DNA from 2 places in the Blautia sp. OF03-13 genome. Region 1 is predicted to be linked to the other one. Evidence: riboswitches for the same ligand, from Rfam matches in the RefSeq annotation. Region 1 holds a riboswitch; the other holds the start of a gene.

Region 1 (4,215 bases):
TTTCCCATCGTTACTTCCAGGGCAGAAAGCTCAATATTTGCCGGAAGTAGATCTACATTTTCCTGGTGATGTAAGATACCATCTTCCAGAGAGATTTCTTCTTCGTTGATGACATCCATCATGATCGTTGCCAGTGTGATGCGAAGATCATCCGGTTCCTCATATCCAAGACTTGCTGTTAAACTTCCCTGTGGATCCGCGTCAATCAGCAACACTTTCTTACCTTCTCTTGCCAGTCCAATGCCTACATTTACGGTTGTGGTGGTCTTTCCAACGCCGCCTTTCTGGTTTACTACGGATATAACTTTACACATGATTTCTTCCTCCTTTAACTTTCCCATGATTCTTTTTTCCATAATTTCAACAGTGCCAGTATTTCCCGCTTCATCATTGCCGGTGTATAGGAATTCGGAAAATACTTATGTAGCTGTTCGTTTGTGAAAGCCACTCTTGTGATTTCACCCTTTTTAACCTCACACATGATTTCTTCCATCTTTTCCAGTGACAACTGCTTTTCTTTACTCATTTGCCGGATCCTCTGGGCCTGTGAGAGTGATGGGATTGCCTGTGCATACTCCATTGCTACAAGCAGTTCCTTTTGCTCTTTTTCACTTAATGCAGCTATCTCTACAGCCGGACAAAAAGAAATGATCTCATCATCCAGTTTCTGCAGCATTTCCGGTATCAGTTTTGTCAGTGAGATATAACGCTGCACTTGTTTTGGGCTATCACCACAATCTTCACTGATGATTTCTATTGCCCGCTTTCTTGGTGTTTTGTGGTCAACTTGGCTCTTTTTTCGACCACTTTTTCTTTTTAATACGTCATTCTTCAGTTTGTAAGCAAAAGCTTTTTCACTGTAGCTGATCCGTTCTCTGTGAAGATTAGAATCTACCATGCTTAAAATGGAATCATCTTCACTTAATACCCGGATGATTACTGGTACTTTACGGTATCCCAGTTTCTCCGCAGCATGTTTTCTTCTGTGACCGGATATGATCTCATAGTATCCATCCGGTACTGGTCTGACGATTAGCGGATTTAAAATTCCATACTTCTCAATGCTTTCCTGCAGAAGAAACATTTCCTTATCATCTTTTACTTGAAACGGGTGCTCTTTGAACGGACGAAGACGCTCAATCTCAATTTCTATGATTCTTTCTTCGTTTTCTCCTGATTGTCTGTTTGGCTCAGTCATCTTGACTCCTTTCCTCCAGGATTCAGAAAATAAAAAATGCCTGCCTGGAACTTTTATAGATAGTAAAGTTCCAAACAGACATTGCTGTTTGACCATTAGCTGTAGCTAATAGAATTAAATACTGTTTCAGCTAATTCATGTTTGCAGGTTTGGGAGAGATTGTTTCTTTTCCCGCCTTTTCTCTGATTTACATCCCCGAATAAGGGGTGACAACGGAGCGGAACCCAAATGTTAGCTGGACTTCTTAAAACCCATGTTTGCAAACCGGTAATTTTGATTAGCTGTCAGCTAACAAAAATCGGATTGCGTTAGCTGGAAATTGATCATTTTGAATGGAATTTTGTGTCACGAACGTGATTTGAAAATAACAAAAGCGTTCGTTGTCAGCTAATCCAGCTAACATTTTCGAACGCTTTGAAGCCCGTCGCCAAGAGGATTTGAACCTCCGACCCCTCGCTTAGGAGGCGAGTGCTCTATCCAGCTGAGCTATGACGACACATGCCGCAAACCCTTGATTTTACTGGGTTTCTGGGATTTTTCCCTTCGGCCATATATAAGATTATCAACTCTTTTTCGAGTTGTCAATCTACAGATTTTTTTGATTTGGTAACATTAGAACGTTCCCCAATTTTGGGAATGCTTTGTTGTCACCATTAGCATTTTTCAGAATAGATTCGAACTGAAAGTTGTTTTTCATTTTTTCCCTTTGGGGAATGCCTCGGCTTTCTCTTAGGAGGGGGACGCTCTATCCTACTGAGCTACAGAAACAAGAATTATAAATGTTTCAGCCGAGTCAGCAACAAAAATATTATACTATATTTTTGCTGCTTTTTCAAGACGAAACACATACTTGCGATTCCGCAGTTTACTTCAGGAAATTTCCATTGTGAGTACCTGATAAATTCTCTTATAGGCTTTTTCATAGGTCCAGCAGCAGCCTTCGACATTGTTGTAGTATTCATTATTTTTTTCGACAACATATTCTAAATCGTTTTCTGTCATGAGTCTGTATTTCATCGTACACCTCCAATGTTAAAAACAGTAATCTGCCAAAATCCAGAGGTCATTATATCATATTCCGATGGGAAAGGAGAAGAGAGTCTTACAGCAATGAATTAAAATAAAAAAAGAATCTCGGCAAAGCAGTCGAAAGGCTGTGACGCAAAGCTACAGGGCCTGTAAAATGGCAGCCAGCTGCGTAAATATGGAACATTTCTTATAAAATAAATAGGGAGAAATGACTGAAATGCACAGTAGGAGAATCTATGGTGCTTTTTTATTGCCTGTGAAAAGAAAATACGAGAGGAGGAACAGTATGAAAAAACGAATTTCAGCAGCGGTTTTTGGTATTCTTTTTCTGCTGCTGTCGGTATGTCTGGTTCTGGTGGATGGACTGCCGCGGAGCGAGACGGATTAATAACAGAAAAATTTGGAGAAGGGGCTCTACTGCTTTGGATTGCAGTGGAGCCTTTTTATAGTGTATCATAGGAAGTAAAAGAAAACAGGGGAGAATCACGGAATGGAAATTGCAGAAAATATCACATGGACCGAGGAACTGGAAAGGCTGGATGTGCTTCTTTCGCAGGGGCAGTTCGAGCTGCTGCTTCCGGGTGAGCGGTACGGGGGAGGAGAAAAGGAGATCTGGCTTGTTTATCTGATGAACGATGCGGCAGAGAGCTTTCTCGTTTTTCATGACGCGGAGCTGACGGGAACGTATCAGAAGGAATACGAGGGAGAAATAGATGCTGCACTGGAAAAAGACGGGGAGCAGTACGTTCTGATCGTGCGGCAGGGAGAGACGGTGTGCACGCTGTTTTTCAGCCGCCTTTCGCTGGAAGTGCATCTGTTTGATTACGGAAAAACGGGTCATTTCTGGGTGGACGGATACGAGTATCTGCGGCAGATTGAGTTCCGTATTGCGATCCTGCGGGACAAGCTGGAATACCTCGGCGAGGCGTTCTGCACCGAGGAAGAAATGCGTCTGGCATCGCTGGCCAATTTCCCGCCGCTCAATTTCTGCTGCTACCCGGCGGTGCCGGATCAGTATCTCGTACCGTCATGCCCGTGGTGGGAAGCGACGGAAGAGGCAATTACGGAGATGAAAAAACTGGCATCGGAGGCAGGCGATAAAGTGCTGCTGCGGTATCTTGCACTTTATGAAAAATGGCAGGGAAAACTCCTCGCAAAACAGATCGCAAAACTGCTGCATACGAGCCGCCACGCGAAAGTCGTGGATTTACTGGAAAAAAAACTGGCCCGCGAAGGACAGAATTACCCGAAACGACGCTTCACCGGCGAAGAAGGAACCCAGATCCGAAAAATCCAGGAGCAGGCAATGAAACGGAAAAAGATACTGGAAGCCGAAGGAAAACGCGCATCATTGCTGCGCGAGGAGCCATTCTTTTATGCACGGGATTCGGTGGAATATAAGGCCCATCTGATGATCTGGGGAACGAAAGGGAAAGACCGGGTTGTGGAGGTTGAGACGTTTAAAAATTGAAAATGAATTAAAGAAAAGGTACAAAAAGTGAATAAAATAAGATTCATCTGGTGGAAATGGAGTTTTTAAAAACAGTTCATTGCGGCAGATGCGGGCTTGTGATATTCTGAAAAGAAAGAAACATTTGACGAGGATAAGCAGGAGGAATCATTTCATGGGACATTTTTATTTTGTGCGTCACGGGCAGACGATCTGGAATGTGGAGAATAAGATCTGTGGGGCGACGGATATTGCATTGACGGAATTTGGGCATCAGCAGGCGGTTGAGACCGGGGAGAAAATCCTGAAAGAGGGGATTCAGGCGGATGAGATTCTGTATTCCCCGCTGGTTCGTGCGGCAGACACCGCGAAACATATTTCCGAGATGACCGGCATCCCGGCGCGGCCGGAGCCGCGGCTGACGGAGCAGAATTTTGGAAAATGGGAGTCCACAGCACGCGATGGAGCGGACTTCAAAAAGGCGAAGGAATGCTTCGCAATGAGCCACGAGGGCGGCGAATCGACTCTGCGGCTGGCG
Region 2 (4,215 bases), on a different contig from region 1:
GAGAGTTGAAGTAGCGGCTGCCTTTTACGGCGCGCCATTCCCCCTCAAAATTGCGTCCATTTAAGGAAAGACCGGCGATGACACGGTAGAATGGTGTTTTCACAAAGCTGCGGATTTCGCGCTCCCGGCGTACGACCATGCCGAGCACACATGTCATAACACGGCCGACGGAAATAGACTGATATTTAGTGCCGAGATACGATGCGACAGCGCTTCCGTATTTGAGCGAGAGAAGACGGGAAAAATTAATGCCCATCAGGTAATCTTCTTTGGCGCGGAGATAAGCGGATGCCGAAAGATTGTCGTATTCACTTTCGTCCTTCGCTTCGCGGATACCGCGCAGGATTTCTTCTTCTGTCTGCGAGTCGATCCAGACACGCTTCTGTTTCTTGTCTTTGATACCGGCCATCTGCGCGACGAGACGATAGATGTATTCTCCCTCCCGCCCGGAGTCGGTACAGACATAAATGGTTTCAATATCCTCCCGGTGGAGCAGGTTACTCACAATGGTGAACTGCTTTTTTACTTCCGGGATAACTTCATATTTGAAGTTTTCAGGCAAAAAAGGCAGGGTCTCGAGACTCCACCTTTTTAACGCAGGATCATATTTTTCCGGATAACTCATCGTAACCAGGTGACCGACGCACCAGGTTACGACGGACTGATCCGACTCTAAGTATCCATCCCTGCGCTGCATATTCTGTTTTAACGCTTTTGCGAACTCCTGAGCAACGCTCGGTTTTTCCGCAATGTATAAAGATTTTGTCATTTATCTGCACTCATCATTCGAAGCGGCCAGGTAAGGAGCACACCGCCTCCTATTGCGTTTCCTATAGTTACAATGACCATACTTTTCAATGCGGCAGTCAGAGAAATGCCGCCTGGGACCAGAAGTGCAGCGGTAACAAAGGTGGCCATATTGGCAACGCAGTGTTCAAAACCGGCAACAACGAATCCGGCGATGCAAAGTATAATCATGAAAAATTTGGCAACTTCATTTTTGCATTTCATGCCGCAGGCAACGGCGAGGCAGACGAAGAAGTTGCAGAGAATGGCACGGAAAAACATTTCTCCGGCAGGAATGGAAAGTTTATTTCCAATAAATCCTGCGTAATAATCGGCAGTACCGGAAGCACCTGCCAGTACGAAAATTACGGAGAGAATCAGGCATCCGACAAAGTTTCCGATGTAGCTTACCAGCCATACTTTTCCAACCTGTGCCCAGGAGACTTTTTTGTCATAGGCCCCAAATGCCATAACAAGATTGTTTCCGGTGAAAAGCTCTGCACCGATAAAAACGATCAGCAGAACCGCAATGGCAAACACAATACCGCCAAGCAGTTTTCCCCAGGCAGGATCTGTACTCTGGAACGTATTGCCTACCACGTTGGAGAAAATCATGGCAACCACGATAAAGAAACCGGCCATGACTGCACGGAGAAAGTATTTCCCCGGGTGTTCTTTCAGCAGCTTTGCTTTGTTTACGGCTGCCTCTGAAAATTTTTGTACGTCATCATAAGGCATAGAATAACTCCTTTCTTATGTCCCGTAGGATGGACATATCCCCTCTCTTTTTGTCCGGGGGATGGTCTTTTTTTCCGGAGCAGCTTGCAAATGCTTCGGATTTCGCGCTTTCAACTTTGGCTATTATAGCATTTCCCGGAAAGATTCGCAATGAAGGAGGAAGAAAAAAGTATATTTCCACAGAAATGTCAGAAAATAAGGGGTGAAACGACAGATTGTATGATGAACTCAGAGGGATTGAAACAAGGATTGAAAGCTTTTTTAACCGAGTTTGCCACTTGCTCAAAGACAGGACTTCCAGAAAATATGATAGATATCATATTTCTGGAAGTTTTGTTGTAAAATAATGTAACGTACTTAATAGTAGGAGAACAGTTCGGGTATATGTATCGGCTGTTCTTTTTTTGCTTTTGAACGTTAAAATGTTAATCTTTTTCTTGCGTATAGTAGAACACTAAAGTATAATAAAATCAGTTTTTTGCATAAGATTAAAGCTATAATAAGGAAATTGGCAAACCAGATGAAAGTCTGGGACGCAAAGCTACAGGGCCTGTAAAATGGCAGCCAGTTGCATAAAATGAGGTGCACTGTCTGTCTGACGGTGCTTTTTTACGGTGTTATTTCATAGACGTAACAATAAGGATTTTATCAGGAAAAAATGAGGAAAATAAAAGTATGAAAAAGGCAAAACGTTGTCTGACAGCAGTGGTGTCAGGTGTGCTTGCAGCAACTGCTGTCTTGTCTGGATGTGGACAGTCAAAGAAAGAAGTATCTATAAATGATGATCATCTTACCGTTTATCTGTGGGAAAATCGTTTGATGAAAAATATTGCACCCTATATCCATGAACAGTTTCCAGATCAGGATATTGAATTTATTATAGGTAACAATGATACCGATTTATACAGTTATTTTAAAGAACATGATGAATTACCGGATATTATAACAGTACGTCGATTTTCTGGAACAGATGCACAGGACTTACAGCCTTATCTTATGGATTTTGCTTCTTATGATGTTGTTTCCAAGTATTATTCTTATGCGGTGCAATATTATAAGAATGAGGAGGATGAAATCCAGTGGCTGCCAATCTGTGGTATTCCGCAGACGATCATTGCCAACAAAACACTGTTTGATCAGTATGGCGTAAAGATTCCAGAAAATTATGAGGAATATGTACAGGCCTGTCAGCAGTTTTATGATAATGGCATAAAACCGTATTCCATGGATCTTGGTGAAGACTGGTCTAATAATGAAATCATCCAGGCTGCAGCAATCGGTGAGTTTACAAGCCTGGATGGTATTGAATGGCGAAACGGTGCAGAGACTGCAGCGGATGAAGTGAAGTTTGATGATACATTATGGAAACGTATTTTTTCAGAAACCAGTCAGTTTCTTAAGGACTCGCACTTTGGTAAAGAAGATATCAATATTGACGTCGATACAGGAATCCAGATGTTTGTCGAGGGAAAATCAGCAATGTTTCATGGACATCCGACGGTTATGCAGCAGCTGCAGAAACAGATGGATGCGGAGCTGACCCGTATTCCTTACTTTTCACAGACATCGGATGAATCCTATGTGTATATGACTCCGTCCTTAAACATTGCATTTAACAAAAACCTGGAAAAAGACCGGGAGAAACTGGATACTGCACTGGATGTGCTGGATTGTATGATTTCAGAAGAGGGGCAAAAGCTGATTGCGGATGGAAGCGGTGTTATTTCATTGAATACAGATGTTCCAACCATGATGCAGGATGTGCCTGGACTGGAAGAGGAAATTAATCATAATGCTGTTTATATCCGATATTCCGCCCAAAAATCATTTGATGCAAGTCTTGAGGCTGTTCACGGATTACTGTCAGGGGAAATGGATGAAACACAGGCTTATGATACTTTTCGCAGTGTAATGAATCGTAAAGATCCAGAAGAAAAAGCAATGATGAATTTTGAAAATGAATATTCCATTTCACTGAACGATAGAAGTGGCCGTGATGCAGCATCTTCCATTTTAACTACGATCAGAGAAGAAAATGATGCACAGCTGGCTCTGGCACCATATTATTATTTCACTTCCTCTATGTACAAAGGAGAATGCACCAGCAGCCGGGTTGGCATGATGACAGCGAAGAGTTCAGATACAGCATTATATTTTACAAAAATCAATGGTAAACAGGTTTGTGAACTCGTGGAAAATTATCTCGCCGATGCGGATGAGAATTTTTACGTAACCAATAAATACGAATTACCAATTGCATCCGGTATGAAAATGATCGTCAATCAAGAGGAAAGTGGATTTTCGTTAAAGGACTTAACAGTTAATGATAAGAAAATAGACAAAGAAAAGGAATACTCGATTCTTCTTACAGACACCACAATGTCCGTTTTGAAAAAAATAAATCCGAAATGTGAGATTGAGCAGCTTAAAGATACAACATTATCAAGTGCATGGATCGAAGCAATGTCAAAAGGACAGCAGCCGTCAGCACCGGAAGACTATATAGAGGTTGAACAGTAAAAGTGGAGATAGAACAAGCGGTAAATAAAAGAAAAAAAATAACAAGGCTGTTGCTTATACTACTTATGATTCTTTTAAGCTTAGTTTGTATCAAGTATCTTATAAGTAAGTCTAATAAGTATATCAGCGAAAATGGAAAAAGCAGTATGGGAGCTGTTGTTGAACAGATAC

What was found. A riboswitch is a leader RNA that binds a small molecule or an ion and turns the genes downstream of it on or off. The one in region 1 is predicted to bind cyclic di-GMP.
Region 2: linked by a shared signal. The riboswitch ahead of DXA55_RS01165 (ABC transporter substrate-binding protein) and the one ahead of DXA55_RS12870 (DUF3878 family protein) in region 1 are both predicted to bind cyclic di-GMP.

Annotation. Positions count from the first base shown of each region.
Region 1 covers NZ_QTVR01000017.1:62,693-66,907, reverse strand. Annotated here, with positions in the region: partial or broken gene DXA55_RS12890 (ParA family protein) at 1-314, opposite strand, end outside; gene DXA55_RS12885 (ParB/RepB/Spo0J family partition protein) at 329-1,294, opposite strand; tRNA gene DXA55_RS12875 (tRNA-Arg) at 1,621-1,694, opposite strand; gene DXA55_RS17140 (hypothetical protein) at 2,069-2,215, opposite strand; cyclic di-GMP riboswitch class I at 2,325-2,400, shown strand; gene DXA55_RS12870 (DUF3878 family protein) at 2,718-3,698, shown strand; gene DXA55_RS12865 (histidine phosphatase family protein) at 3,853-4,215, shown strand, end outside.
Region 2 covers NZ_QTVR01000001.1:257,431-261,645, reverse strand. Annotated here, with positions in the region: partial or broken gene DXA55_RS01180 (DNA topoisomerase) at 1-769, opposite strand, end outside; gene DXA55_RS01175 (formate/nitrite transporter family protein) at 766-1,524, opposite strand; gene DXA55_RS01170 (hypothetical protein) at 1,675-1,866, shown strand; cyclic di-GMP riboswitch class I at 2,025-2,100, shown strand; gene DXA55_RS01165 (ABC transporter substrate-binding protein) at 2,200-4,044, shown strand; gene DXA55_RS01160 (ATP-binding protein) at 4,191-4,215, shown strand, end outside.